DNA from 3 places in the Streptomyces changchenzhani genome. Region 2 is predicted to be linked to each of the others. Evidence: riboswitches for the same ligand, from Rfam matches in the RefSeq annotation. Region 2 holds a riboswitch; each other region holds the start of a gene.
The links. Region 2 has a riboswitch for cyclic di-AMP ahead of ABCR94_RS17935 (M23 family metallopeptidase). Riboswitches for the same ligand answer to the same signal wherever they lie in the genome.
Positions count from the first base shown of each region.

Region 1 (7,879 bases), on a different contig from region 2:
AGGAGCGAGGCCCTGCTCTGCACCAGACCGGGCGCAACAGTGGGGTCATCCACAGTGGCATCTATTACCGGCCGGGCTCGCTCAAGGCGAGATACGCGGTGCGGGGCGCGGCGGAGATGGTCAAGTTCTGCGCGGAGCACGGCATCGCGCACGAGATCACCGGCAAGCTGATCGTCGCCACCGGTCGCGCGGAGCTGCCGAGGCTGCACGCGCTGGCGCAGCGCGGCCGGGAGAACGGGATCCCGGTGCGCGAGCTCGGCCCCGCCCAGATCGCGGAGTACGAGCCCGAGGTGCGGGGCCTGGCCGCGATCCGGGTGGGCTCGACCGGGGTGTGCGACTTCGGGGCGGTCGCGGCGCAGCTCGCGGAGAGTGTGGGCGCCTCGGGCGCGGAGATCCGTTACGGCGCGGAGGTCACCGCCGTCGACCGGCGCCCCTGGGGCGTCGCGGTGCGCACGACGGACGGCGCGGTGCTGCGGGCGCGGGTCCTGGTGAACTGCGCGGGGCTGCACTGCGACCGGGTGGCGCGGCTCGCGGGCGACGATCCGGGGATGCGGATCGTGCCGTTCCGGGGGGAGTACTACGAGCTGGCCCGGCCCGAGCTGGTCCGTGGCCTGGTGTATCCGGTGCCGGATCCGGCGTTCCCGTTCCTCGGGGTGCATCTGACGCGGGGCATCGGAGGAGGCGTCCACGTCGGGCCGAACGCGGTGCCCGCGCTGGCCCGCGAGGGGTACGCCTGGTCGACGATCCGGCCCCGGGAGCTGGCGGGCACGCTCGGCTGGCCCGGATCCTGGCGGATAGCCCGGCGGCACTGGCGATACGGCGCGGGCGAGCTGCACCGCTCCTTGTCGAAGCGGGCCTTCACCGACGCGGTGCGCAGGCTGCTGCCGGCCGCGACCGAGGCGGACCTCCGGGTGGCCCCGGCGGGGGTGCGGGCGCAGGCGGTGCTGCGGGACGGGACGCTGGTCGACGATTTCCTGATCCGGCAGGCGCCGAGGACGATCCATGTCCTGAACGCGCCTTCACCGGCGGCGACGGCAGCGCTGCCGATCGGGCGGCAGGTGGCGCGGAGGGCGCTGGAGGTTTTGGGGGTGGGGTAGGGGGCCAGCCCGCCGCAGGCGCCCCCGCACCGCCACCCGCACCCCGCATCCCCCGCTCCCACCCCCCGTAGAATCAACGCATTGTGTCTGAGTCTCCCGATACGCGCCCCGCCGCGCCCGCCGCCCCCCTCCACCGCCCCAAGGGCGAGCCCCGCTTCCCCGGTGGCCCCGCGCCCGATCCCGCCGGGTCGCATCACGAGCGGCGGATTCGTAGTTTCCAGCCGCGGCGCAGCCGGGTCACCGCCGGGCAGGTCGATGCGCTGGAGCGGCTGTGGGCCCAGTGGGGGCTGGACATCGACGGGCTGCGCGTCCTGGACCTGGACAAGCTCTTCGGGGGCGGCGGGCTGCCTGTCGTCCTGGAGATCGGGTTCGGGATGGGCGAGGCCACCGCGCAGATGGCCACCGACGACCCCGCCACCGGCATCCTCGCCGTCGACGTGCACACCCCGGGCCAGGGCAACCTGCTCGCACTCGCCGAGCGCGCCGGACTGACCAACCTCCGGGTGGCGAACGGCGACGCGATCATCCTGCTCCGCGAGATGCTCCCGCCCGCCTCCCTCGCCGGGCTGCGCGTCTACTTCCCCGACCCCTGGCCGAAGAAGCGCCACCACAAACGGCGCCTCATCCAGCCGGAGTTCCTGGACCTGGCGGCCACCCGCCTCATGCCCGGCGCGGTGCTCCACTGTGCGACCGACTGGGAGCCGTACGCCGAGCAGATACTCGAAGTGCTCACCGCGCACCCCGAGTTCGAGAACACCCGGCCGGACGGCAATTACGCGCCACGGCCCGCCTTTCGGCCACTTACCCGGTTCGAGGGCCAAGGTCTCGACAAGGGCCACGCCGTGCACGACCTGCTGTTCCGCCGCCGGTAGGCCCCGCCGGTAGGCCCCGCCGGGGCGCAGGGCGGCATCGCCAGTTGTCAGTGCCCCTCGTTAGGGTCGTCGGGTGTACGTGTCGCCTCCGCACCTCCGGCAGGATCCGGCGGTCCCGGACTGTGAGCAGCAGCCGCAGTTCGCCGCCGTACCGGCGCGTGCGCACTGGCGCTACCGGCCCCGCCGCTCCTTCTGGCACAAGAAGGCGGTGAGCGCGGGCGCGGTGATCACGCTGCTCGCCCTCTGCGCACTGGTGATCCTGGCGATCGTCCGCGACCAGACGGGCACCCAGGGCTTCCTGGTCGGCCTCGGTCTGGCCGTGCTGCCGGTGCCGTTGCTGATCACGGCGTTCCGCTGGCTGGACCGAGTGGAGCCGGGCCCCTGGCGGAACCTGTTCTTCGCCTTCGCCTGGGGCGCGTTCGCCGCAGCTCTCGTCGCGATCATCGCGAACAGTTTCGCGACCCGCTGGATAGCCACCGCCACCGCGGATCCGGCCGGCGCCGACACCCTCGGCGCCACCGTGATCGCCCCGGTCGTGGAGGAGAGCGCGAAGGCGGCAGCAGTCCTGCTGATCTTCCTCTTCCGCAGCCGCGACTTCAACGGGATCGTCGACGGGGTGGTCGTCGCGGGCTTCACCGCGACCGGCTTCGCCTTCACCGAGAACATCCTCTACCTGGGCAACGCCTTCGGTGAGGACCAGGAGATGGGCGCCTCCGGCTTCGCGTCGGTGACGGCGGCGACCTTCTTCGTACGCATCGTCATGTCGCCGTTCGCGCACCCGTTGTTCACCGTGCTCACGGGCATAGGCTTCGGCCTCGCCGCGCTCGCGCCGCCGCACCGGGGGCGGGTCCGGCGTATCGCGCTGCCCCTGCTCGGCCTGGCTTTCGCGATGGGCATGCACGCCCTGTGGAACGGTTCGGGGGCCTTCGGCGAGTACGGCTTCTACGCGGTGTACGCCGTTTTCATGGTCCCCGCCTTCGGTCTGCTGACCTGGCTGGCGGTCTGGACGCGCCAGCGCGAGTTGCGCACCGTCTCCGCCGCGCTGCCCGCCTACGCGGACGCGGGCTGGCTGGGCGCCCACGAACCGCTCGCGCTGTCCTCCATGCGCGCCCGCTCGCTGGCGCGCGATGCCGCGGCCCGGGTGCACGGCGGCCGGGCGGCGGCTCGTACGGTCGCGGAGTACGAGGCCTTCGCGACCTCCCTGGCCTTTCTGCGCCACCGGGCCCGCCGCGGCACTGTGGGCCCGGACTTCGTGGCGCGCGAGCAGGAGCTGCTGCACCATCTGTGGCAGCGCAAGGGAGTGGCCGGGCCCGCGCTGGAGTACGCGGCGCGGGCGACGGGCCGGGTGTGGACGCCGCCGCCCCGGGCACCGTTCCACCCCGCGCCACCACATACCGCCGCGCCGCCGTACCGGCCCACACCGCCGTACCACCACCCCATACCGCCGCAGCGTCCCGCGCCGAAGCCGGGCTACGCCCCCCACCAGGACTACCCGACGTACAACCCGTACCGGCAGCTGTAGGCGCCATCAGGCCAGGTCAAGGGGTGGCCGGGTCAGGCCGACGCGGCCGTGAGCCGGCCCGGGGTCTCAGACGCTGAGGCCCTTGCCGCGCAGCCAGGACGCCGGGTCGACGCCGTCGCCGCCGGGTGTGTGCACTTCGAGGTGCAGGTGCGGGCCCGTCACATTGCCGGTGGCACCGACGTTGCCGATGGTCTCGCCCGTGCCGACATTGCCTGAGGTGACGCTCATCGAGGAGAGGTGGCAGTACCAGATCTCCGTACCGTCATCGAGTTCGAGGACGATGCGGTAGCCGTACGAACCCGACCAGCCCGCCGACTTGATGGTCCCGCCGTGCACGGCCTTCACCGGCGTGCCCGTCGGGGCGGCGAAGTCGAGACCGGTGTGCTGACCGGAGGACCACATCGCGCCGGACTGGCCGTAGGTGGAGGTGAGCGTGTACGAGGAGGTGGGCAGGGAGTAGCTGGCGGCCAGGTTGGCGAGCCGCTTCGCCTCGGCCTTGGCCTCGGCCGCTTCCTCCGCCTTGCGCTTCTTCTCGGCGGCGTCGGCCTTCGCCTCGTCCTGCTGGCCCTTCGCCTCGGCCGCGGCCTGCTCGGCGGCGGCCGACTCTGCGGTCTGCTTGGCCTCGGCGTCCGCGGCGGCCTGCTGCTGGTCGGCCTGCTGGAGGATGCGGGCGCGGAGCACCTCGCTGGCGTCGGTGGTGCCCTGCTGCGCGTCGGCGGTGCTGACACCGGCCGTGGTGAGCGGGGTGGCTGCGACGATCGCTTCGCCCGTGGTGACGCCGGAGTCGTCGTCCGAGTCGTCGCCGAGCAGGGCGCCCATGCCGGGAAGGGACTTGGCGTCGGGGAGCGAGTCGGTTATCGCGTCGGGAAGGGAGATCGAGACGGCCGGCTTGTCCTGCGCGGTGGCGATGCCGCCCGCGCCGACCGCGGCGATGACACCGACACCCAGAACCGTCGAGCTTCGGGCGATGCCGCCGCGCTGCTTGGCCACGCGGTGCTTGCCACGTACGGGACGAATGGAGTCCTCAGTGGGATTCCACTCTTCCCAGTTCCCCTCCCCGCGGATGAGGTCAGCGGGGTCGTTCTGCACCCCGTAGGGGGGCAGGGGGGCTACTGGGGCAGGGGTGTTGGACGCCACGGAGGCGTGCTCCTTTCCTTCCTTCTCGCCTACCGGGTTAGCTGACGGGTTCGGAGCAGGAAGGTCTCCTACGGGCCAGGTTCGGCCCGATTCACCCCAAGGAACATGGTTCCCCGGTTCCCTTGCGGAATTCGGCGCGTGCGCACGGTGCCGCCTCTTGCGACGACTGGGACAACCGCGCTGCGTTATCGAACGTTAATAGAGACACGGTCCGGTTCCAAGCCGTTCCAGATGATCGTTAACGACTTCGCCACAGACTTAGCGGGACACAATCGGTCACAGTGGGTCGAGTTGATCGCCACTCAGGAAACATCGTTTTCTTGACGGTTCATCAACTGTTATGCGCAGTGGTGCATTATGACTACAGAGCGTGGCAACACGTCCGAACGTGACTGTTTCAGCGCCCGCCGGGATCGGAACGCGACCCGGACCCACCCGCCGCACCACCGGACCCACTCGCCGCACCGCCCGCCGCCTCGGGCCTCTGCTGCCCGGCCCGCCTGACGATCTCCACGGTCCTGCGCCGGTCCTGCTGCCCCTCGGAGGGCCGCCCGACCGCCAGCAGCGCCATGTCGTCCGTGGACCGGCCGCCGGTGTGCAGCCGTACGTCGTCGATGATCGCGCCCAGCAGTTCCTCGGGCCCCGGAAAGATCCTGCCCCGCAGCCGCGTCTGCGGGTCATAGAAGACGCCCGCCGCGTTGCGGGCCTCGGACAGCCCGTCGGTGTAGAGGAGGAGCGTCGCCCCCGCCGGGTAGGCGAACTCCCGCGCCCGGTCCGGCCACACCCCCAGCTCGGCCATCCCCAGCGGCAGCGCGGCCTCGGCCGGCTCGATGACGTCCAGCGCCCCGTCGGCGTACAGCAGCAGCGGCTCGGGATGGCCGCGGTTGACCAGCCGTACGACGCCACCGTCCCGCGAGATCTCGGCGAGCACGGCGGTGGTGAAGCCCTCGAAGGCGTCGAGGCCGTCCCGCCGCGTCCCTTCCCGCGCCAGCGCCCGCTCCAGCCGCTGCGCGACGCCTTCCAGCGAGGTCTCCTGCTCGGCGGCCTCCCGAAAGGCCCCGATGACCACGGCGACGGCCTCCACGGCGTCCAGCCCCTTGCCCCTGACGTCCCCCACCACCAGGCGCACGCCGTACGGAGTGTCCTGCACGGCGAAGAGGTCGCCGCCGATGAACGCGTCCGCCTGCGCCGCCTCGTAGCGCGCCGCGACGTGCAGTCCGGCGATCCGGTCGGCGGGCGTCGGCAGTACGGCGCGCTGGGCCGCCTCGGCGATCTCCCGCGCGGAGGCGAGCCTGCGGTCGCCGCGCCGTACGACGCGGTTGATGACCACCGCGAGGGCGGCCACGGTGACCACGGTGACCAGCTCGGTGATGGCCTCGACCTCGGTCGCGGTTCCGGTGCGCTGGTGCAGCCCGGCGACGGCGAGTGTCGAGGCGACGCCGGTCACCACCGTGTTGCTGAGGGAGAAGAGCGGCGCGGCGATCAGCGGGGCTGCGGCGAAGAGGGGCGACGCGGTGAAGTTCGACGGGGTCAGGACATCGAAGAAGAATCCGCCGACGATCAGCAGCGCGGGCATCGCCCGGACGAACCGCCGGGTCGTACGGGCAGCACCGCCACCCGCTCCACCTTGCTTCCCCACCTGTGGTCTCCTGCCAGTCCGCACCCGGTTGCGGACGGTACCGCGCCCCACCCAGGCTGGCCGGAGCCGCGCCGGACGGCTATCCGGGGTCGGCCAACTGGGGGACAAACGGGCAGTGCGGGCACCGGAAGGCACGACAAAGGCCCGGACTCGATGAGTCCGGGCCTTCATCCACTACTTCAGTAGCGGGGGCAGGATTTGAACCTACGACCTCTGGGTTATGAGCCCAGCGAGCTACCGAGCTGCTCCACCCCGCGTCGGTAGACCTGACTCTACGCCATCGGTGGAGCACCGCTCCACCACTTTCCCGGGGGCCACCGGGCCGCGGGACCCGCCGTAAGGAATCCGTCATCAGGCAGCCGAGGTCAAACAGCGCCCGGCTCCCGTTGACTGGGAATCAACGACGCTACGGACACTCACGGGAGAACGACATGGGACGCGTACGGCAATGGCTGAGCAGACCTTTGGTCCTGGGCGCCCTGGTGGTGGCCGCACTGGTGGCCGGGGCGGGGCTGTACTGGTTCGAGCCCTGGAAGCTGGTGCAGGACGAGACCGTACGAGAAGGGATCCCCACCGCCGCGGCCGTGGACGAGTCGGCCGAGGACTCGTCCGGCACCCCGGCACCCGAGGCACCGAAGGCGCCGGTCACGCTGGCCACCGGTGAATTCATCAGCCACGAGCACCGGACCTCGGGCACGGTACGGATCCTGCGACTGCCCGACGGCTCGCGCACCCTGCGCCTGACGGGGCTGGACACCAGCAACGGCCCGGATCTGCGGGTCTGGATCACCGATGCGCCGGTGAAGGAGGGCACGGCGGGCTGGGGCGTGTTCGACGACGGGAAGTACGAGAACCTCGGCAGGCTCAAGGGCAACAAGGGCGACCAGAACTACGCCCTGCCCGCCGGTCTCGACCTGAGCCGGTACAGCAGCGTGAGCATCTGGTGCGACCGCTTCAACGTCTCCTTCGGAGCGGCGGCGCTCACTCGCGGCTGAACGAAGGCTCCCTGGAACGACGGAACCCCCGTCGACACAGGTCAACGAGGGTTCCGACCCCGAAGGATTCGGTAGGCCGTGTGGGACTCGAACCCACAACCAACGGATTAAAAGTCCCGGCAGGATCCTGCCGGGACTTCCGTCAGCTTCCGCGCTGGTCCAGAAATGCCTGGTCAGAGAAGTGTCGCTTGCTGTCCGGTCCAGGACTGTGCGCGTCGTGTCAGCACGTCCGCTCACGCATCGCTCACGCATCCAGGTCCCCGTTGAAGACGGCCAGGTCAACACGCTTTCCAAATGTTCGTCAGGGGGTTCAGGTACGGACGTGGGCGTCCTGACCTGCGGGGGAGTGGCTGGGGCGACGACCTTTGCACGGCCTCGGACGCGGGTGAACGCAACCAGAACTGCAACCAGTGTGGTGCGGTTACGGACTCACAGAACCGGTGTGACTGGCGAGGCTTTGTCGGGTGTGCCGAGCTGGTGTCCTCGGTCAGGCGGGGGCAGGCTGAGGAGTACACGGGCCGGACTGTGATCGTGCGAAGGGGCATGAGGATGATTCAGGCAGCGGATGTCCGGGAGTGGCGTAGTTACGACGTGGTCGACTTGGGCGGGCACAGGGT
Region 1 covers NZ_JBDHNH010000001.1:1,083,343-1,091,221, reverse strand. Annotated here, with positions in the region: gene lhgD (L-2-hydroxyglutarate dehydrogenase) at 1-1,097, shown strand, start outside; gene trmB (tRNA (guanosine(46)-N7)-methyltransferase TrmB) at 1,181-1,969, shown strand; gene ABCR94_RS05215 (PrsW family intramembrane metalloprotease) at 2,049-3,491, shown strand; gene ABCR94_RS05210 (M23 family metallopeptidase) at 3,558-4,628, opposite strand; cyclic di-AMP (ydaO/yuaA leader) riboswitch at 4,640-4,775, opposite strand; gene ABCR94_RS05205 (PP2C family protein-serine/threonine phosphatase) at 5,026-6,204, opposite strand; tRNA gene ABCR94_RS05200 (tRNA-Met) at 6,451-6,524, opposite strand; gene ABCR94_RS05195 (DM13 domain-containing protein) at 6,699-7,262, shown strand; gene ABCR94_RS05190 (PRC-barrel domain-containing protein) at 7,812-7,879, shown strand, end outside.
Region 1: another riboswitch for cyclic di-AMP. It lies ahead of ABCR94_RS05210 (M23 family metallopeptidase); the one in region 2 lies ahead of ABCR94_RS17935 (M23 family metallopeptidase).

Region 2 (7,879 bases):
CAGTAACTGGGGAGACGACGGGGCCCGAGGTCGTCACGGGCGGGCGGGGGCGCGAGCCGGACGGTGGCGCCGAGGACGGACAGGCCGTGCGGGGCGACGACCACGGGTTCCAGTGCGATGCCGATCACTTCGGGGTGGTCGTCGACCAGCAGCGAGACCCGGAGCAGCAGCTCTTCGAGTGCGGCCGTGTCGACGGGGGCGGAGCCGCGCCAGCCGAAGAGCAGCGGGGCGGTGCGGATCGACCTGATCAGTTCGGCGGCGTCGCGGTCGGTGGCCGGCACGAGCCGGTGCGCGGTGTCGCCGAGCAGCTCGGACGCGGCTCCGGCGAGACCGAAGGAGAGGACCGCGCCGGCGGCCGGGTCGATGGCGGCCCGTACGACGGTGTCGACGCCGCGCGGGGCCATCGCCTGGACGACCGGCTGGAGCTCGCCCGGCTTGCCGAGGGCGTCCGTCAACTCGCCGTACGCGCGCCGCAGTTCCTGCTCGGTGGCGAGATCGAGGCGTACGCCGCCGAGGTCGGGGCGGTGGCGCAGGTGCGGGGCGGTGGTCTTGAGCGCGACGGGGTAGCCGAGCCGCTCGGCGGCGGCGACGGCGGCGTCGGGGCCCGGGGCGGGCCGGGTCGGCCGTACGTGGATTCCGTACCGTTCGAACAGGACGCGGGCGTCGTCGCCCGTCAGGGGCAGTCCCCTCGGGTCGGTGTCCTCCCCCAGCATCGCGGTGATCTGCGCGGCGGCGCCGGCCTCGTCGATGTCGTCGTACTGCGGCACCCGCCCCGGCTCGGCGGCCTGGCGCCGCCACTGCGCGTACCTGACGGCCTCGGCGAGCGCCCGGACGGCCCGCTCGGCGGCGGGGTAGGCGGGGATGCGGCGGGTCCGCCCGGGCTCCTGACCGGTGGCTGCCGCTCCCCCGGGGCCGTCGGCGGGCGCGGCGCCCGGCGGAGGAGCTGCGGTGGGCGGGGTGCCCGCAGCGGCTGTCGGCGCCGGGAGCGAGGTCGGGGCCACCGGGGGCGGGGAGAGCGGTGGGGTGCCGACGGGGGCCCGAGTGCTTGCCGCCGGGGCCGGGTCTGCCGGCGCCGGGCGGATCGATGCGGTGGCTGCGGGGGGCGAGGTGCTTGCCGCCGGGCGGCTGCCCGGCCCCGCCCCGCGCCCCGGGCCCGTCTGGCGCGCGGTGCTCGTCGCCGCCGACAACGCCTCCGCCAGGCCGCCGATCTCCACGTGGACCACCGCCACCGGCTTCGCCGGAGCCGTCGCGGCGGCTTCGCGCAGGACGCCGGCCAGGACCTCGCCGTCACCCGATTCCGTCGTGCCGTTGTCGCCCACCCAGGGGATGGCCGTGACGACGACCGCGTCGCACGCGGGGTCGGCGAGTGCTTCCGCGAGCGCCGCGCGGAAGTCCGCCGGGGTCGCGCCCGTCGTCAGGTCGAGCGGCCGCAGCGGGCGCAGCCCCTCGGTCAGGCAGGCGTCGTACGTAAGGAGCCCCAGCGACTCGGAGTTGCCGAGGATCGCGACCCGGGGGCCCGCCGGGAGAGGCTGCCCGGCGAGCAGCAGTCCGGCGTCGACGAGCTCGGTGACGGTGTCGACGCGGATGACCCCGGCCTGCCGCAGCAGCGCGGAAACCGTGGCGTCCGGGATGCGGGTGACGGGAACCGCGTGGCCCGGCGGGGCGCTGCCGCTGTGCCGGGCGCCCTTGACGACGACGACCGGCTTCACGGCCGCCGTGCGCCGGGCGAGGCGGGTGAATTTGCGCGGGTTGCCGATGGACTCCAGGTAGAGCAGGACGACATCGGTGTCGGGGTCCTCGTACCAGTACTGGAGGAAGTCGTTGCCGGAGACGTCCGCGCGGTTGCCGGAGGAGATGAACGAGGACAGGCCCGCGCCGCGCCGGTGGATCCCGGCGAGCAGCGCGATGCCGATGGCGCCCGACTGCGTGAACAGCCCGATGCGGCCCGCGGCGGGCGGCTCGGGCGCCAGCGAGGCATTGAGCCGGACGGCGGCCGAAGTGTTGATGATGCCGAAGGCGTTGGGGCCGATGATGCGCATGCCGTACGAACGGGCCTGGCGCACCAGTTCCCGCTGCCTCTCGCGCCCCGCCGCGCCACTCTCGGCGTAACCGGCGGAAAGGACGACCAGCCCCTGGACCCCGTGCTCGCCGCAGTCCGCGACGACCTCGGGGACCCGCTCGGCCGGTACGGCGACGACGGCGAGGTCGACGGTCTCCCCGATGTCGCCGACGGAGCGGTGGGCGGGCACGCCGTCCACCTCGGTGAGGTCGTCGGGGAAGGCCTTGTTCACGGCGTACGTACGACCGGTGAACCCGGCGGCGAGCAGGTTGCGCAGGACCGCGCGGCCCACGCCGCCCGGCGCGCGCCCGGTGCCGATGACGGCGACCGCGCCGGGGGCGAGGAGGCGCTGCACGGAGCGGGACTCGGCGCGTTGCTCGCGGGAGCGCTGCACGGCCAGCGAGCGGTCGGTCGGCTCCAGGTCGAATTCCAGGCGTACGACGCCGTCCTCGAAGCTGCGCTTCTGGGTGTAGCCCGCGTCCGTGAACACTTTGATCATCTTGGAGTTGGCGGGCAGTACCTCGGCGGCGAAGCGCCGGATCCCGCGCTCGCGGGCGACCGCCCCGATGTGTTCGAGGAGGGCGGAGGCGACGCCGCGACCCTGATGGGCGTCCTGGACGAGGAAGGCAACCTCGGCCTCGTCCGCGTCGGGGCCGGAGGCCGGGCGGCCCTGCTCGTTGATGCGGTCGAACCGCACGGTGGCGATGAACTCGCCGCCCACCGTGGCCGCGAGGCCCACCCGGTCCACGTAGTCGTGATGGGTGAAGCGGTGGACGTCCTTGGCGGACAGCCGGGGGTAGGGCGCGAAGAACCGGTAGTACTTCGACTCGTCCGAGACCTGCTCATAGAAGCTGACCAGCCGCTGTGCGTCATCGGCGGTGATGGGCCGGATCCGCGCCGTACCTCCGTCGCGCAGCACGACGTCGGCTTCCCAGTGAGCCGGGTACGCGTGGTGCCCGTTTTGAACCGGCGGGGCCTGCTCCAGCGGGGGCTGCATGAAGGCAGCCTACGGGTAGCGGGCGCGCAGGGAGCGGGGCAGGCTGAGGCAGGCCGGACAACTCCCGCACAGGGGGCGAAGGTAGGGTCACCGCAGTCCGCACACCGTGAGAGACTGGTCTAGACAACCGTTAGAACATGAAGGGCTACACCATGGTTGAGCGCCGCGTCACCGTCGGCTGGGCCGAGGGCCTGCACGCCCGGCCCGCCTCCATCTTCGTCCGTGCCACGACCGCGTCGGGTGTCCCCGTGACGATCGCCAAGGCCGACGGCAAGCCGGTCAACGCCGCTTCGATGCTCGCGGTGCTCGGTCTGGGCGCGCAGGGCGGCGAAGAGGTCTTGCTCGCTTCCGAGGCCGATGGTTCCGAGGCCGCACTCGACCGGCTGGCGAAGCTGGTCGCCGAGGGTCTCGACGAGCTGCCCGAGACCGTCTGACGCGACTGTCCGACGCGTACGACACGTGCAGAAGAGCCGTGGCGCCCCCGAATTCGGGGGCGCCACGGCTCTTCTAATTTCGAAAGCGCTACGGCGCTGAATTCGGGCAGCAGGAAAATGGCCCCGCCAATTCACTTTCTTTGTATACGGCGCGCCTGTTAATTACGGCCGCCCACGGTGTTTACGGCGTGTTGCGAAGTCCTCACCTGTTCCGGTGCCGGATGGCGCAGCCGGTGCGCCGGGACCGCGCGTTCGGCATGCAGCGCGGTCAGCGCCCTGGCCCGCTCCGCGTCGCCGCGCGCCACCGCGTCCACGATCGCGCCGTGCTCCGCCCAGGACTCGACCGGACGGGCGTGCTGCTCTACGGCGTACATCCAGGTGACCTTGTGCCTGAGCTGGGTGAGCAGGGCCGTCAGGCCGGGGCTGCCGGAGGCCTGGGCGAGGGTCTCGTGGAACCAGCCGCCGAGTGAGCGCAGATCCTCGCCCTGCCCCCGGCGGGCCCGCTCCTGACCCAGCCTGACCAGGCCGCGCAGCACCTTGAGGTGCGCGTCGGTGCGCCGCCTGGCGGCCCGTGCGGCGCCCAGCGGCTCCAGCAGCGTCCGGACCTCCAGGAGGTCGGCGGCCTCCTGCTCGGTGGGCTCGGCGACGCAGGCGCCCGCGTGCCGTCGGGTGGTGACGAACCCTTCGGACTCCAGGGTGCGCAAGGCCTCGCGCACCGGGACGCGCGAGACGCCGTAGCGGCGCGCCAGCAGCTCCTCGGTGAGCCGGCCGCCGCGCGCGAAGACACCGGAGACGATGTCGTCACGAATTGCCGTGCATACCGAATGCGCGGGAATGCGCATGGCCGAACCTCCGCCTTAATCCCCGCGAAACGCGGTCGATCCACTCCTGTTCTGCGACTCTATTGCAGCAACCGCGAATTTCCGATGGGCAGCCTGAATTCATGGATATCTTTCGGCCATCCCCGAAGGACTGTGTACGGGCAGAGGTACGCACGGTCGCACCGCGTACGCCGAAGGCCCCGGCGGGAAGCCGGGGCCTTCGGGAATGCTCAGTGCGGCGGGCAGCGGGCCGGCCCTCAGGGGCCCGCTCGGCGGTCTCAGGCGTTGACGCCGTGTCCGCGCAGGTACGCGACGGGGTCCATGTCCGAGCCGTACTCGGCGCTCGTACGGGCCTCGAAGTGCAGGTGCGGTCCTGTCGAGTTGCCGGTCGAGCCCGAGACACCTATCTGCTGGCCGGGCGTGACGGCCTGGCCGACGGTGGCGGTGATGGACGAGAGGTGGCCGTACTGCGTGAACGTGCCGTCGTTCATCTTGACGACGACGTTGTTGCCGTACGCGCCTCCCCAGCCGGCCTCGACGACGGTGCCCGCGCCGACGGCCACGACGGAACTGCCGGACGCGGCACGGAAGTCGACGCCGGAGTGGCTGCCGGAGGACCAGAGCGAGCCGCCGGACTTGTAGCCGGTGGTCACGGCGGAGCCGGAGACCGGGAGCGTGTACGAGGTGAGGCGCTTGCGCTCGGCGGCACGCGCGGCGCGCTCCTTGGCCTCGCGCTCGGCGCGCTGCTTCTTGGCCTTCGCCTCGGCCTTGCGCTCGGCTTCCGCCTTGCGCTCCGCGGCGGCCCTGCGCTCGGCCGCGGCCTTGCGCTCGGCCTTGTCCGCGGCCTGCTGCTGCGCCTTGGCCTGGGCGGCTATCTGGTCGGCCAGGGAGTCGTTGATGTCGATGGCCTGGGTCAGGCCGGTGTCCTCGACGGAGAGGGCCGCGCCTGCGCCCTTGCCCTCGGCGGCGACGGCCGGGGAGGCGAGCGTTCCGATGACGCCGGTCGTCGCGAGGGCGGCAACGCCTGCGATGTTCGCGCCTCTGCGCGTCATGCGGCTGGGACGCCGGTGCTTACCGGTGGTGCGGCTGAACGCCATGGAGGGGCTGGTCCTTTCCTTCCTTCTCGCCTACCGGGTTAGCTGACGGGTTCGGAGCAGGAAGGTCTCCTACGGGCCCCTCCGGGGTACGGAGGCGTCCGATTCACCCCAGGGACTGAATGGGTCCCCGGCTCCCCAGGCTCGCGCCTGACGGGGACTCGGCGATGACTGTCCGGTGCCGCGGCTGCGGCTCATGCTGACGGACAGCCGGACCGACGCTAAACGGCACATCTTTCAATCACCAAACAGACAGAGCGTTTTGTAACGCACCCCACATACCAGACAGGCAACCACCACAACAAAACGGACATATGAGAAGGACCCCGGCGGCTTGTTGGCCACCGAGGTCCCTCTACGTCCCGCTATGCGCCTCTATGTGAGTGAGGTAGTACGGACTCAGCCCGTTACCACCGTCACGTCACCGATACCGAGGGCCCTGACGGGCTCCTCGATCTGCGACGCGTCCCCGACGAGCACCGTGACCAGACGGTCCTCGGGGAAGGCGCTGACGACGGCCGCGGTGGCCTCCACCGTGCCCGTCTCGGCGAGGCGTGCGTACAGCTGGGCCTGGAAGTCGTCGGGCAGCTGCTGCTCGACCTGATCGGCCAGCGTGCCGGCGACCGCGGCGGCCGTCTCGTACTTGAGCGGCGCGACACCCACCAGGTTCTGGACGGCGACATCGCGCTCGGCGTCCGTGAGGCCGCCGGCCGCGAGGGTGCGCAGCACCTTCCAGAGGTCGTCGAGCGCGGGTCCGGTGGACTCGGTGTCCACCGAGCCGCTGATGGCGAGCATCGCGGCGCCGGTGGCCGCGCCCTCCGAGGAGGGCGCGGCGGAGCGCAGCACCTGGCCGAAGGCGCGCACGCCGTAGGTGTAGCCCTTCTCCTCGCGCAGGACGCGGTCGAGACGCGAGGTGAGGGTGCCGCCCAGGCAGTACGTACCGAGCACCTGGGCCGACCACACACGGTCGTGCCGGTCGGCGCCGATCCGGCCGATGAGCAGCTGCGTCTGCACGGCGCCCGGCCGGTCCACGATGACGACGCGGCCCGTGTCGTCGGCGGTGATCGGCGGCACGGGACGGGCCGGGGCGGTGTTGCCCGTCCAGACCCCGAGGGTCTCGGCCAGTACGGCGTCCAGGTCGACACCTTCGAGGTCACCGACGACCACGGCGGTGGCCGTCGCCGGGCGCACATGCGCGTCGTAGAAGCCCTTGACGCCGGCGGCGTCGATGCACTTGACCGTTTCCTCGGTGCCCTGGCGGGGGCGCGACATGCGCGAGGTGGCCGGGAACAGCTCCTTGGAGAGCTGCTTGGCGGCGCGCCGCGACGGGTTGGCCGCCTCGTGCGGGATCTCGTCGAGCCTGTTGGCCACCAGACGCTCGATCTCGGCGTCCGCGAAGGCCGGTGCGCGCAGCGCGTCGGCCAGCAGGCCGAGCGCCTTGGGCAGCCGGGAGACCGGGACCTCCAGGGAGACCCGGAGGCCGGGGTGGTCCGCGTACGCGTCGAGGGTGGCGCCGCAGCGCTCCAGCTCTGCGGCGAACTCCTCGGCGGAGTGCTTGTCGGTGCCCTCGGAGAAGGCCCTCGCCATGATCGTGGCGATGCCGTCGAGGCCCTCGGGCTCGGCCTCCAGCGGGGCGGCGAGGAAGATCTCGACGGCCATGACCTGCTGGCCGGGGCGGTGGCACCGCAGCACGGTCAGGCCGTTGGGCAGGGCGCCGCGCTCGGGGGCGGGAAAGGCCCACGGGGTGGCGGTGCCCGCGCCGGGCTGCGGGTGGAACGTCATGCTGACGGCAGCGGTGTCGGTCACAGGTCCGCCCCTTCCTGCTCTTCGGTCTCGTCGGCGGCGTCCGCGTCGGCCTGGGTGGGTTCGTACACCAGGACCACCCTGTTGTCCGGGCGGAGCCTGGCCCTGGCGGCTGCCTGCACCTCTTGCGCGGTGACGTCCAGCACGCGCCCGACCGCGGTCAGTGCAAGCTGCGGGTCGCCGAACAGGACGGCGTAGCGGCAGAGTTCGTCGGCGCGGCCGGCGACCGTGCCGAGCCGGTCGAGCCACTCGCGCTCCAGCTGGGCCTGCGCGCACTCCATCTCCTCGGGCGTGGGGCCCTCGGCGGCGAACTTCGCCAGCTCCTCGTCGACAGCGCGCTCGATGTCGGGAATCTCCACACCGGCCGACGTCTTGACGTCGAGCCAGCCGAGCGAAGGCGCGCCCGACAGGCGCAGCAGACCGAAGCCGGCCGCGACGGCCGTGCGGTCACGCCGGACCAGCCGGTTGTGCAGCCGGGAGGACTCGCCGCCGCCGAGGACGGTGAGCGCCAGATCGGCCGCGTCCGCCTCGCGGGTGCCGTCCTGCGGCAGCCGGTAGGCGGCCATCAGCGCGCGGGCCGGGACGTCCTCCTCGATGACCTCGCGCAGCTCCGAGCCGATGATGTCGGGGAGGGAGCCGTCACGCGGGGGCTGCTTGCCGTCGTGGGACGG
Region 2 covers NZ_JBDHNH010000005.1:213,728-221,606, reverse strand. Annotated here, with positions in the region: gene ABCR94_RS17950 (bifunctional acetate--CoA ligase family protein/GNAT family N-acetyltransferase) at 1-3,056, opposite strand, end outside; gene ABCR94_RS17945 (HPr family phosphocarrier protein) at 3,209-3,490, shown strand; gene ABCR94_RS17940 (GntR family transcriptional regulator) at 3,649-4,332, opposite strand; gene ABCR94_RS17935 (M23 family metallopeptidase) at 4,590-5,408, opposite strand; cyclic di-AMP (ydaO/yuaA leader) riboswitch at 5,422-5,582, opposite strand; gene ABCR94_RS17930 (M16 family metallopeptidase) at 5,805-7,187, opposite strand; gene ABCR94_RS17925 (M16 family metallopeptidase) at 7,208-7,879, opposite strand, start outside.

Region 3 (7,879 bases), on a different contig from region 2:
AACGGGGCGAGCCGGTCGGGCGGGGCCTTGCCGGGGCGGTCGGCCCATGCTGCTTCGGCCAGGGCCCCGAGAGGGCGTACCTCTTCGTCGGGCAGGACATGCAGCAGCCACCGGGAGAGCTGGTGCAGGTCCGCGATGCTGTCGACGGCGTTCTCGGCAAGGAGCTGATTGGCCCACCGCTGAGCGTCCAACAAGGCGCTGTCGGAGGGAAGGTGGAGCGTCGGGGCGGTGCGGAGGTCTGTTCCGCACGGGCGGCCGTCCCGGCGGTAGGCGGCGCAGACCCCGGCCGGGTGGAACCGGGTTCGGCCCGGCAGTGTCCGGCGTGGCAGCCGGCCGCAGCCCGGACAGGCATCGAGGAGCAGGGTGCGGTGGGAGGTGCAGGCGAACGCGGAGGGGAGCCACCAGGAGAGCTTGAAACGTCCGCCGCGTTCGGCCAGGCAGTGCGGGCAGTAGCGCGAGCCGCGTGCCTGCCGGGTGTGGAGTGGCAGTGCCGGGTGGGGGACGGCCTGGTCCAGGTGGTGGGCGGGCAGCTGGCAGCGGCGTTCCAGCTCGCGGAGCATCGGCGGCGTGATGCTGGTCAGAAGTGTGCGGGTCAGTGATTTCTCGGGCAGGTCGAGGTGCGACAACAGTTTGCGCAGAGAAACACCGTTGCGGCGGGCAAGTGCCTCGAGCCAGCTGTCGATTCCTTCCCCGGGGGCGAGGGAGACTCGCAGCGGCAGGACCCGGCGAGAACTCGCACTCATGAGGCGGCCCCGACCTCGGAGGACAGCGTGCCGTGGGCGAGAGCGGCAGCCAGTTGCTGACGGGCCTGTTCCGATGCTTCGTCGAGACGCACCTGGTCGAGCAGGCCGCGATCGAGTGCTTCGGCACCAGTGCGGATCGCCCGATAACAGCCGCGCGTCAGCAGCGTGAAGTACGACCCGATGTGCCCGCTGGTGCGTTCGAAGAGATAGTCCGCGAGAGCGGGGAGGGTGCCGGGCCGGTGGTCGGTCAGCACGAGTTGGCGCTCAGAGGCCTTGATCAGGCTCCGCCAATGCCGGCGTCCCTGGTCGGTGGTGAGGTGGAACGGGTCGACGCCGAGCCGGGTCCAACGGCGGGCGGTCTGTGCGAGAACGGTGTTCTTGCCGCTCAGACCGTCGGCGAAGAATCGGCGTTCGGCCAGGCCGACACCGACATAGACGAAGGTCACCGGGAGCTCGTTGGCCAGCCACTTCAGATGATTGCTGACCGCGAGTCCGTCCTTGCGGTCGAGGTCGATGAAGTGGATGTCGTCGATGATCCCCAGACGGCTCTCGCAGTTCAGTACGCAGTCCAGCGCGTGACTGGCCAAGGCCTGGGCGGTGGCTCGGCTGGTAGCAGGGTGCCCGTAGAACTCGCAGATCATCTGATTCAGCGTGCGCAGGGTGGTGTTCGAGGTCAGGCCGACCCGGAAGACCGGGACCCTCTCGTTGCCCTCGGCGGTGACCGGTCCCAGCCGTTGGCGCTGCTGCCGGTCGTAGGCGCGGCCGTACTGGTTGGCGATGGTGGTCTTGCCCAGGCCGGGCAGGGCGTCGATGACCGCCGCCGAGCGGATACGGTCGCCGTCCTGTCGGTTGCTGGCCACGATCTGGTCCAGTTCCTCGTGGATCGCGGCGAGTTGCGGGGTCTGGATGATGCCGGAGTTCGCGTGCCAGTCGTGCCGCTGGTCGTTGTACTCCTCGCGGGCCGGAGCGCTGAGCGCGGACAACTGGGTGCGGGTGAGGGAGTCGGGCCGCTGTCGGGCAGGCATGGTGACGTACCTGTTCCAGCCCTCCTTGCGGGACAGGCTGAACAGCCTGGGTGTACTCACTCCAGCACCTCGAAGGCATCCGCGTAGAAATCGTCCCCGTCGGGGGCGTCGAAGATTTCGTCCTCGTCATCGCTGTCCCCAGTGATGACCGGTTCGGCGACCACATGCAGCTGTGCCGGGGACAACACCTCTTCCTCGGGCGCCCGGGGCAGCGGGAGGGCCGCACGCTCGGCGGACAGCCGCAGAGCCATCCGCCGTTCGCGCCGGTCGGTGACCATGCCCTGGCCCCAGCGGGCCAGCAGTTCATCCAGGGCCTCGGCGGTATCGACGTGCCTGCTCCGGCGCATCGACAGGCGCCGGGCATGCGCCGCGGCCTCGGCCGAGAACGGCGTGTGCAGGCCGGGAGCGTGTTCCCATTCCAGCGCGTGCCAGGAGTCGTCGGCCGGATCCTGGAAGTAGACGAACCGCACGTCATCGGGGTTGACCCGAAGCGGCCACCGGCCCGCCAGCAGCCCGCCGAAGGGGCTCGATTTTCCCCGGTAGCCGTCGAGTGCGGGGCCGTTGTAACGAAGCCCGTCCACCTCGATGCCGTAGTGCTGGATGGTTCGGGCCTTGACCTGGAGGAAGTCGAAGACCAGGTCGGCCGACGGCAGCAGCCGCAGCCGGCCTGCCCGTGCCAGTCCGGCCTCCAGCATCTCCAGCGGTGACAGTTCCACCCCGGGCCACTGCGGAATGACCAGCCCGTCGTGCTGCGAGCGGTGATAGGACTGGGCAACCCAGTCGCGGATCACATCCTCCAGCTCGTGGATGTAGAAGAACGCCTGGTCTTCCACCTTCTCCCCACGGCTGTGCAGGTCAGGGCCCTTGTATGCGGGGAGATGCTGGATCAGCCCCTCGCGCAGGGTCCGGAAGAACCTTTCCACGGTCGGTTTGTCGGTGGGCTTCTTCGGCTGGGCGGGCTGGATCGAGATGCCGAGCCGGGTGCACACACTGATCACGTGTGTGGAAAGGAAGGCCCGTCCGTGATCGATGACCAGCGTCTCCGGCGGACACAGCCCCCGGCCCGGTACGAGTTCCTCCTCGGTGAACACCACCTGTTCGGGCACCCCCTGATAGGGGGCCAGCACGGTGCTCGTGTCATCTCCGGGTGGCGCGACCGCCTCGAACAGCACTCCGGCGACGTCCAGCGCCTTCGTGGACACCGCCGTCACCCGCAGTCCCACGATGCAACGGCTGAACAGATCCTGGGCAACGGTCAGTTGCGCACGCACCCAGCGGCAGGTCACCGGCTCCATCGCGAAGACATCGAGATCCTGGGTATCCAGCACCACGTACTCGCCCGGCCGCGTCGCCCGCAGCCGCCCGTAAGTTCCCTGCGGACGCTCCGCGATCGACCGCCTCGCTTTCGCGCTGCCCGACACCGCGTTCGTGCCCTTGCTCAGCGCTTCCAGCCGCCGGTAAGCCGTCGCCTGGGACGGAAGCGGCACCACCCGACTCCCATGAGCTTCCTCCAGCCAGGTCTCCACCCGCTTGAGCACCGCGGAACGGGTCGGTGTCGACGCGGTGACGTACTCGGCCAGCACCGCCCGGACCGCCTCGTCCCATCGCGGATCGACCCGTGACGCTCTCCTCTTGAGCAACCGGGCATCCACCAGCGCGGCCTCGCCTCCGCCTTGGTAGGCGGCAGCCCAGCGCTCCACGCTCCGAGCTGCAACCCGCAGTTCGGAGGCCTTGGACGCGATCCTTTGTGGCAACGACCTGTCGCTCGCGAATCCCGCCCGAGGTTCACCCGGCAGAGCGCCCTCCGCGAAACCTGACCGGTAGCCGGTCAGGACTTCACGGACATGTCCGGCCCGCTCGCTGAGCTCATCACGCTGTTGCCGGGACAACGACGCCAACAGCAGACCGGCGCTGTCCATCGGTCCGGGCAGACCCTCGCTCTGCATCCGGGCGCCCGCCGCCAGGCGGCCCACCGAGACCGTGGTGAACTCGCCAGTCCGCGTATTGCGGATGGTCACACCACGGTGGTTGAACTCCACGACCTCGACGACCTCGCCGCAGAACGCGAGCCGAGAGCCGGGAAACACAGTGACCGCATTTCCGCTCATCAGCCCTTGTCCTCCTCACCGGCGAGGCGAACCGATGTCCGCGCACTCAGGGGTTCCGAAAGGTCCGCAGACAAAGCGCCCGACCACATCAGATGCAGCAGGGCCGGGCGGACCACATCAACGAGATGCCGATGGGACAGAGCCCTCTCGATACCGCCGATGGTGGCCTGCACTCGTGCGGCCTCCAGCACTTCGGGAAGCAGCCGCGACTCGATGACCTGCCGACGCCGGTAGCCGGCCAGGAACCGCACGTTTTCCATGACAGCCGGGTTGGTGCCCGTCCAGGCTTCGAAAGCCCAGCCTCGCAAAGAACACAGCCCCCGCATCCAGGTGAACTGTGCGACCACCTTCGAGTCCTCGATGCGATGCGGAGCCTTGACATCCACGACCGTCACCAGCCCATCGGCGTGTACCAGCAGGAGATCCGGAACGTGGCGGCGTCTGCGACCACCGTCGTCCCCGACCACCTGGAAGGGCTGAGCAGCGATCCCCACCACGTCCCGGGCGAAGTCCGCCAGCAAGATTCGCGCGAGCTCCAGGCGGCTCTCGTAGGCGACCAAGCGATCACCCGTCGCGGAGTGATACCAGCCCGAGTAGTGCCGACGCCCCTTGTACCAGCGGAATTCCCTCACTGGCAGTCCGGCTGCTACCTCCGTCACCACGAGCCGGTCCAACGTCGTCTCTGCGAACCCTCCGTCCGCCTGCCGGTACCGCACCTCGATCATGTCGGCACCCGAAACCGCCGTACGGCCCAAACGATCTGCCACCGCCACCCCTGCTGTACGCAACCAAGTGACCACCGATCGTGATCCAGGGTGAGACTGCCCAGCCACTGCGGCGTACCATGCGAGAGCGGGCCCTGAAGTCGCCTCCAGGGCCCTAAGGTCACTCGCCGGAGCGATTCTCAATAGCGTGTCGGAAACGACAAGTTGACGACAGAACGTTGAGAATCCGACAGATCTATTGAGTCCCTACAGTGCGCGGTGTGTACTACGCCGGGCGCACGCTGCCGTAGATCGGCATGTAGTAGATCGACTCCTCGCGGACGTACGCGCCGGGCTTGGGCGCGTGGATCATCTTGCCGTCGCCGATGTAGATGCCGACATGGCTGATGTCGTCGTAGAAGAAGACCAGGTCACCCGGCTTCAGGTCGTCGGTCGCGATCCGTGTGCCGACCTCCACCTGGTCCCAGGTGGTCCGCGGCAGATCAACGCCCGCGGCCTTCCACGCGCCCTGGGTCAGCCCGGAGCAGTCGTACGAACTCGGGCCCGCGGCGCCCCAGACGTACGGCTTGCCGATCTGGGCGCGGGCGAAGGCCAGCACCTTCTCGGCCTTGGCCGCGTACGCGCCACCGGACTCGCTGCCGCCGCCCGTACCCGTGCCCGGGGCGGTGCCTGAGCCCGTCCCGGTGCCCGTACCCGTGCCGCTGCCCGCGCCGTCCTCCTGCGGGGCCGCTTCCTCCTGGCGCTTGCGCTCGGCGTCGGCTCTGTCCTTCGCCTCTGCCTTGGCCTTCGCCTCGGCCTTGCGGGTGGCCTCGGCCTCCCGCTCCTTCTCCAGCGCCGCGAGCCGGGCCTTCTCCTCGGCGGTGAGATCCGACAGCATCTCGCGCGCCTTGGCGAGCTTCTTCTGGACGTCCTGCTTGGAGGCCTTGAGCGCGGCCTGCGACTCGGTGAGCTTCTCCAGGCTGCGGGTCGCCTCGGCGCGCTCCTTGGAGGCTTCTTCCTGCTTCTGTTCGTAGTCGGTGATGTACGACTTCTGACGTTCCGTCATGCGGTCCATCAGCTGGTTCTGGTCGAAGTACTGCTGCGGGCTGTCCGCGAGCAGCAGCGCCGCGGTCGGGGTGACCGTGCCCGACCGGTACTGCGCGGCGGCGTAGTTGCCGAGCTTGCGCCGCGATTCGTTGAGCTTCTCGGTGCGCTTGGCGACGTCGTCGAGCAGTCCGTCCACCGATTTGCGCTGGCCCTCGGTGGCTTCCTTCGCCTTGTTGTAGCTCTGGGTGGAGGTTCCGGCCTGCCGGTAGAGGTCGTCGACCTTCTTCTGCACTTCCTCGACGGTCGGATTGGGGCTCGGCTCATTCGGCGCGGCCTGGGCGCTCTGCCCCAGCAGGCTGATGGAGGCTATGGCGGCCGTCGTCATACCGACGGCGGGTGCGGTGGTACGTAGCCGGGTGCGCGATTTGCGATGCGATGCCAAGGTCGGCATTTTCCTTCCGTGGACCGCCTACCGGGTTAGCTGTCGGGTTCGGGCGGAACGGAAGGCTGCCCTACGGTCCGTGGGGAACTCGGACCGATTCACCCCAGTGGTGCGTGTGGGTCCCCGGTTCCGAACTGCCTTGCGGCAGTACGAATTCGGCGTGGGCGACTCGGTCCGGCGCCGATCGCCGGTGGAGGTACAAGCCGCCCGACGCAGCACGCTAGCCAATGCGTGTGACCGCTGGGAAGCCCGATGTTCGATATGCCCGATACGTTTTCGTTACCTTGATGTAGAGGTGGCGTGAGAGGGGTGGAGATGTGGCGGAGGTCACGGACGAATGCGGTTGGCGAAGCGGTCGGCGCGGCCCGGTACGGCCGTCGCCGACGGGATTCGCGGGCATTCCGGGGCGGGGTGTCAGTGGGCCCGCCTAAACTTGGTGAACGATGAGCAGCCTCTTTGACGACAGCTTCCTGGCCGACCTCCAGCCGACGGCGGAGGCGACTCCGCCGCCCCCCGAGGGGCACGCCGCGGAGGAGGTCCCGCACGACCTCTTCGAGGGTGCCTTCGCGGCGCCCCCGGCGCCCAGGGACGCGTACTACCGTGGCGGCGCACCGCGCCCCGTGACGGATGTTGCCGCGCTGCTCGACGGGCTGAACGAGGAGCAGCGCGCCGCTGTCGTGCACGCCGGTTCGCCGCTGCTCATCGTGGCGGGGGCCGGCTCGGGCAAGACCCGGGTGCTGACCCACCGGATCGCGTATCTGCTGGCCAATCGGGGTGTGCACCCCGGCCAGATCCTCGCGATCACCTTCACCAACAAGGCCGCGGGCGAGATGAAGGAGCGCGTCGAGGAGCTCGTCGGCCCGCGCGCGGGCGCGATGTGGGTCTCGACCTTCCACAGCGCGTGCGTCCGTATCCTGCGCCGCGAGTCGAAGAAGCTCGGCTTCACGTCTTCGTTCTCGATCTACGACGCTGCGGACTCGAAGCGCCTGATGGCGCTCGTCTGCCGCGATCTGGATCTCGACCCGAAGAAGTTCCCGCCTAAGGCCTTCAGTGCCAAAGTCTCGAATCTGAAGAACGAGCTGATCGACGAGGAGACCTTCGCCGGTCAGGCCGCCGACGGCTTCGAGAAGATGCTGGCCGAGGCGTACGCGATGTACCAGGCGCGGCTGCGCGAGGCCAACGCGCTGGACTTCGACGACATCATCATGACCACGGTGCACCTGCTCCAGGCGTTCCCGGACGTCGCCGAGCACTACCGGCTGCGCTTCCGGCACGTCATGGTCGATGAGTACCAGGACACCAACCACGCGCAGTACACCCTCGTGCGCGAGCTGGTCGGTCCGTCCGGTGAGGACAAGGCCCCGGCCGAGCTGTGCGTCGTCGGTGACGCCGACCAGTCGATCTACGCCTTCCGCGGGGCCACCATTCGTAACATCCTCCAGTTTGAGGAGGATTACCCCAACGCGAAGACGATCATGCTGGAGCAGAACTACCGCTCCACGCAGACGATCCTCACCGCCGCCAACGCCGTCATCGAGCGAAACGAGAACCGCCGCCCGAAGAATCTGTGGACGGACGCCGGAGCGGGCGCCCTGATCACCGGCTATGTCGCGGACACCGAGCACGACGAGGCGCAGTTCATCGCCGAGGAGATCGACCGCCTGACCGACGCGGGCGACGCAAAGGCCAGCGACATCGCGATCTTCTACCGTACGAACGCGCAGTCCCGTGTCTTCGAAGAGATCTTCATCAGGGTCGGCCTGCCCTACAAGGTCGTCGGCGGAGTCCGCTTCTACGAGCGCAAGGAGGT
Region 3 covers NZ_JBDHNH010000008.1:243,744-251,622, reverse strand. Annotated here, with positions in the region: gene ABCR94_RS25240 (TniQ family protein) at 1-743, opposite strand, end outside; gene ABCR94_RS25235 (TniB family NTP-binding protein) at 740-1,828, opposite strand; gene ABCR94_RS25230 (TnsB C-terminal domain-containing protein) at 1,825-3,876, opposite strand; gene ABCR94_RS25225 (TnsA-like heteromeric transposase endonuclease subunit) at 3,876-4,601, opposite strand; gene ABCR94_RS25220 (C40 family peptidase) at 4,867-6,078, opposite strand; cyclic di-AMP (ydaO/yuaA leader) riboswitch at 6,078-6,240, opposite strand; gene pcrA (DNA helicase PcrA) at 6,513-7,879, shown strand, end outside.
Region 3: another riboswitch for cyclic di-AMP. It lies ahead of ABCR94_RS25220 (C40 family peptidase); the one in region 2 lies ahead of ABCR94_RS17935 (M23 family metallopeptidase).